2 regions of the Rossellomorea sp. y25 genome follow, and region 1 is predicted to be linked to the other one. Evidence: riboswitches for the same ligand, from Rfam matches in the RefSeq annotation. Region 1 holds a riboswitch; the other holds the start of a gene.
The links. Region 1 has a riboswitch for S-adenosylmethionine ahead of AAEM60_RS01120 (Na+/H+ antiporter NhaC family protein). Riboswitches for the same ligand answer to the same signal wherever they lie in the genome.
Positions count from the first base shown of each region.

Region 2: another riboswitch for S-adenosylmethionine. It lies ahead of AAEM60_RS20775 (methionine ABC transporter ATP-binding protein); the one in region 1 lies ahead of AAEM60_RS01120 (Na+/H+ antiporter NhaC family protein).

Region 1 is NZ_CP145886.1:201,439-204,594, forward strand. Features, by position in the region: gene AAEM60_RS01120 (Na+/H+ antiporter NhaC family protein) at 349-1,665, opposite strand; SAM riboswitch class I at 1,755-1,861, opposite strand; gene AAEM60_RS01125 (MFS transporter) at 2,307-3,156, shown strand, end outside.
Region 2 is NZ_CP145886.1:4,148,619-4,151,774, reverse strand. Features, by position in the region: gene AAEM60_RS20785 (GntR family transcriptional regulator) at 1-617, shown strand, start outside; gene chbG (chitin disaccharide deacetylase) at 638-1,333, shown strand; SAM riboswitch class I at 1,812-1,917, shown strand; gene AAEM60_RS20775 (methionine ABC transporter ATP-binding protein) at 1,989-3,002, shown strand; gene AAEM60_RS20770 (methionine ABC transporter permease) at 2,992-3,156, shown strand, end outside.

The sequences.
Region 1 (3,156 bases):
GATTAGCGGTATTCACAATTTGGCACAATAAACTGCAAAAGTGGCACAATTTTGGATGAGAGTGGCACAAGTTTCCTCGAAAGTGGCACAACAAAAATATCCACGGCCCTACAATTAAGGTTTAAAAGGCAAAATTGGGGGTTTTTATGGGAATGTGCTGATGAAGTGGAAAATTTTTAACCAACAACACAAAAAAGTCCAAGTTTGAATAAAAATCAAAGAAGATTTGCCGAAATGATTTAATTCGTCTCCTATATTTGTTATTTTCGTTCATCAACCTACCGTGATAACTCTCTTTTCGAAAAAAAGAGACAAACCCCAAAGGATTTGTCTCTCTACTCTCATTTATTAAGATCGCACCGGGTTTGCGTCAGGTGCTGTTTTGCGTGTGAATTTTGGTAGTGCAAATCGAATGGCAATAATGCCGCAAACAGCAATTAAGATCGGGTAGAAGGCATATGGGATAATGCTGATCGGTGATATGCCTGCCACTTCAGCCACTAACAGAGCCTGCGCTCCGTATGGAATTAACCCTTGAACGGAACAAGAGAAAATATCAAGGATACTGGCTGATTTACGGGCGTCAACTCCATAGTTTTCACTAATTGTTTTAGCAAGGGGGCCGGCAATGATGATCGAAATCGTGTTGTTTGCTGTGCAAAGATTAGTAGAACTCACTAATCCTGCTGTAGCAAGCTGTGCTCCCTGAGGAGACTTGATTTTGCGGGTGGCGTGATAAAGTAAAGCCTGAATCCCGCCGTTATGACGGATTAGTTCAACAACCCCGCCAATCAGTACAGAAAGGATTACAATCTCTGCCATGCCAGTCATCCCATCGGCTACACTCCCGAAATAACTTGCCGGGGTAAAGCTTCCATCAATGAATCCAATAATTCCGGCTAAAACAATTCCGCCTAACAATACAACAAACACATTTAGTCCTGCAAGAGCACCGATGATCACTCCAAGGTAAGGCAGGATTTTAATCCAATTAAAGCTTTCCGCTCCGACAGTCGATTGATTCCCCATAGTAAGAACAAGAAGAATCACCATTGTGATGATTGCCGCAGGTAATACAATGAAAAAGTTGACTTTAAATTTATCCTTCATTTCCGTTTTCTGTGTACGAACGGCTGCGATTGTCGTATCAGAAATAAATGATAAGTTATCTCCGAACATCGCTCCTCCAATGACTGTTGCCATGGCAAGCGGCATGGAAATATCTGTTCCTGAACTAATCCCGACACCGATTGGCGCGAGTGCTGCGATCGTCCCCATGGATGTTCCCATCGATAACGAAATGAAAGCAGCGATAATGAATAATCCTACAATAATCAAGTTACCAGGCAGCACGGAAAGGGCAAAGTTTACGGTAGAATCAACAGCTCCCATCTTTTCAGCTACTCCTGAAAAAGCTCCTGCTAAAAGGAAGATAAAGACCATGATCATGATATCAGGATGACCGGCTCCTTTAGCGAAACGCTCAATCTTAGCCGTTAACGTCTCTTTCCGGTTCATCAACAGACCTACAACGGATGCAATGATAATTGATACTAATACAGGAAAAGCATAAAAGTCTCCAGAAATGATGCCTGCTCCAAGGAACAGAGAAACAAATATAATTAAAGGCAGTAATGCCAATAAATTTCCTTTTTCTTGATTCATTCCTAACACTCCTTTGTCATTGTTCAATTTCGTAAAATACAAAAAACCTCTTCAAAAATAAGAAGAGGTTTCAATAGAACGAAACACTCCTCTTATCTTTCAAGCTTTACGCTTGCTGGATGTGGCACAGCACTCAAAGCCTGAGTCCGCTGCCGAGACATCGCAGGGCCAGTCCCTCCGTCTCTCTGGATAAGAAGATATGTTATTTAGTTGATTTAAAATATACTTCCATACTTTAAAGGGTTTACTCAAAAAAGTCAAACGGGAATTTTTGAAACAAAAGCGGAGGCGGCTCGCTCAGGCCCGACAAGCATAAGACGAGAACGCCGGAAAGGCGCCTTTTGCCTTTATGGTGTTATTGGCTTATGACCTCGAGGGACTAGCCGCCGTAGCTGGCCGAAACAAAAGCGGAGGCGGTTCGCTCAGGCCCGACAAGCATAAGACGAGAACGCCGGAAAGGCGCCTTTTGCCTTTATGGCGTTATTGGCTTATGACCTCGAGGGGCTAGCCGCCGTAGCTGGACGAAACATTCAAAGCTCTAAAAATGCATGACTTTATCCATAATAAGGTATAAACTCATAGACAATTGAACGTTCAAGGTCTACTATAAGGAAGACAAAAAACATCTGGGGGATACGGTAGTGGAAAGAACTGTACGAAATCAAATTTTTACCTTACAAGGATTTTATTTATTAACGTTCTTCGGTGTTGGTAGTTTATATCCCTTACTCAGTGTGTATTTGAGTGAAAGCGTTGGATTAAACGGATATCAGATTGGAACGATCATGTCTGTAGGTCCGATCATGACGATTTTCTTCCAGCCGATTTGGGGAATGGTGAGTGACACGACCAATCGTCCCACCTTGGTTCTTGGTTTAACCTCTTTAGTGGCTGGGATCTTTGCACTCGGTTATTTGTTTATGGACTTTTACTATGGTCTGCTTATCGTGGCCATTTTAGTTGCAATCTTTCAAAGTGCAATCATTCCGGTTTCCGATAGTATTAGCTTGAAGTATACAAGTAAAGTCCGGTATAACTACGGAAATATCCGTCTGTTCGGTTCATTGGGCTTCGGGATTGCTGTCTTTATAATGGGGAAACTTTCGGAAGGTTTCATCGGACCCACCATCATCTTTTACTCTTTCTTTATCTGTCTGGTACTTTCAGGATTCCTTTCCTTTCGGTTTCCTAAGGAGAGAGCGGCAGCAAAGCTTGATTTAAAAGCAGGGATGAAAGAATTATTTACAATGAAGAAATTCCTCATTTTCTTAGCTGTAACCTTCTTAGTATTCGGTCCAAACCTGGCCAATAATGTTTACTTCGGCTTATTTGTTGAGGATTCTGGGGGGACGTATGCCGGAATCGGTCTTGCGTTTTTAATCGCCGTTTTATCAGAAGTGCCCTTTATGAGGATTGCCGGGGGATGGATTGATAAATTCGGACTATTAACGGTGGCTGCGTTAGCAGGTGCTGCGTCCATGCTCCGCTGGC
Region 2 (3,156 bases), 690 kb from region 1:
CGGAGTTTTGCGAAAAGTTTAATGTCAGCCGTACGACGATCCGGACGGCGCTCCAGCAGCTGACACTTGAAGGTTACGTGTATCGTGAGCAAGGAAGAGGAACCTTTGTCGCAGAAGAGAAAGTCAGTCAAATCCTGTCCTCGACGATCGACAACTACACAGAGCAACTGCGATTACAAGGTAAGAAACCTAAGATCAAGGTACTGAGCATGAATGTCATCCCGGCAGAATCCACAGTGGAAAAAGCGTTGGAATTGAAGAATGGAGATCCCGTCAATCGGTTAGAGAGGATCCGATATTCAGACGGGCTGCCCCTGCAATATGAGGTGGCCTATCTGCCCTGGTACAAGACGCCAGGCCTTGATAAAGACGAATGTGAAAGATCTCTTTACAAGCTCCTGGAAACACAGTTTGAGATAAAAATTAAAAAAACCATCGAAACCATCGAGCTATTTTTAGCAGATGAGCGAGTGGCAGGGAAGCTTGAGGTACCAGAGGGGACACCTTGCTTTATGATCGAAACGACAGCTTATGTAGAGGATGGATCCGTGATCGAATTTTCCAAAGCGATCTTCAGAGGAGATAAAGCGAGCTTTCTTGTAGAAAGAACCTATTAGAAAAAAGGGGATGGGGGATTATGAGGAACGTGATCGTCAATGCAGATGACTTTGGTTTATGCCGGGGAGTGAACTATGGCATCGTTGATAGTCACCGGTTTGGAATTGTCAACTCAACAACGATGCTTGTCAATATGCCCGGGACTCTGCATGCGTTGGAATTGGCGAAGGTTTTTCCTGAATTAAAGGTTGGGATCCATTTAACACTGACATGCGGGAGACCGGTTTCGGCCGGGGTACCATCACTACAGGATGAAAGAGGCTTTTTCCGTTACACCAGCAGGATTTTTGAAGAAAAAGAAATCAATGTGGATGAGGTTGAAATGGAGTGGGAGGCTCAGGTGGATAAATTTCTATCATTCGGTCTGCCCCTTTCTCATATTGACAGTCATCATCATGTTCATAGCTTTCGACCACTGATCCCGGTGGTGAAGAGATTGTCAGAGCGCTTTGGGGTACCGGTCCGGAATGTTTTTGGTGATAAGGGTGGCGAAATGGATGTGTTAACCGATCGGTTCTCGATGGACTTTTATGGGGACGGAGTGTCGGTTGAAGGATTGAAGAGGATTTTGGACAGCAGGGATGGAGGTGAGACGCTTGAGATTATGTGTCATCCGGCTTATGTTGATTCCTATTTGAAGATGAATTCTTCTTATTGTGAGCAGCGGTTGAGGGAGTTGGATGTGTTGACAGTGATTAAGGAGTGGACGTTTTAGTTTTCGTTTGGTTGTTTGAGAGATTAGAATATTTGTAGTGAGTTGTTATGACAAATGATCGGGGTGCTGCTATTGAAGGTAGTGCCTTTTTGTATTGGTAATGGAGGTTAGTCCCAATTGGAGGTGGAAAGGAATGTTTTTGGATAATATGTATGGTTTTTGAGTCTTTGAGATGGTGTAAAGGCAGGATATTAACTGAAATCGATGTGAGATACATGGATTGATAGGGTGCGAGGAGTTTTATTATCGACATTCCCCCTTTTATTATCAACTTTAGGAATATATTATTAACTGTAAAAAAGTGGATATATTCCACCCCAAGATCAAACCCTAGTCCAACAACACAAAAAAACCTTCCCTAGTACAACAATAAAGATAACGCTTACATAAAAACAACTGTAAAATTCCCTATTGACTTCCATTCCCATACCCAGTATTATCCTCTATAAGATTAAAAAATTAGAAAATTACATACTTTCAATTATCCAGAGTGACCGAGGGATCAGGCCCTACGACGTCCGGCAACCTCCAGTATTGGAACGGTGCCAATTCCTGCAGAATGATTTCATTCTGAGAGATAAGTCGAGATAAACAGGCGATGCTTCTTTCAGTTGAAAGAGGCATTTTTTATTGGATGAAAAAAGGGGTGTGCACATTGATCGAGATTCGAAATCTAGTTAAAACCTACAGTACAAAAAAGCAAACGGTGGTCGGTGTCGATAACGTTTCCGTAAAAATCGAAAAGGGTGAGATTTTTGGAATCGTCGGATACAGTGGAGCGGGGAAGAGTTCACTCATTCGCTGCCTGAATTTATTAGAAACCCCTACATCAGGAGAAATCATCATTGACGGACAGGATTTCACGAAACTCACGTCCAAACAATTAAGACTCGCCCGTCAAAAAACGAGCATGATCTTTCAACATTTTCACTTGATCAAATCCAAAACGGTGTTTGACAATCTGGCTTTTGCCTTGAAAGCGGCTAGTGTACCTAAAGCGAAAATCAAGCCCAGAGTCGTCGAGCTCCTTGAGATGGTCGGTCTATCGGACAAAGCAGATGCGTACCCGGCCCAGCTCAGCGGAGGACAAAAGCAAAGAGTCGGGATTGCGAGAGCCCTTGCGAATAACCCATCGGTTTTACTTTGCGACGAAGCGACCTCGGCACTCGATCCGAATACAACGAAATCAATCTTGAAACTATTGAAAAAGATTAATAAAGAACTAGGTTTGACCATCGTCCTCATCACCCACGAGATGGAAGTGGTGAAAGAAATCTGTGACCGGATGGCCGTGATGCAGGACGGGAAAATCGTGGAGGAAGGGCCGGTTTACGACCTGTTTGCAGAACCTAAGCAGCCTTTAACGAAGCAATTCATTGAAACAATCCTTCAATTTGAACTACCGCCGCACCTCGTGGAATCAAGGAAAGGAAAACTGATCAAAATCCAATTCAAAGGATCGATCGCAGAGGAAAGCGTCGTATCGGAAGTGTTCCAGAAATACAAGGTGCGAGGCAATATCCTACACGGCAAGATCGAATACATTCAGGAAGTTCCACTCGGGATTTTTATCATGGAACTGATCGGCTCCCATGAAGAAATCGAAGCCGCGATCCGGTATATCACGTTGAAGACACAGAGCTTGGAGGTGCTTGAGAATGCTGCCTGATTCATTGACTGCAATTTTACCAGAATTGAATAAAGCCTTTTTTGAAACGGTCTATATGGTGGGGATTTCACTGGGAGTTGCGATTTTAGTGGGATTACCGCTCGGGATTCTTCTTTTCGTAACAGACAAAGGCTTGTTTTTACAAAATAGTTTG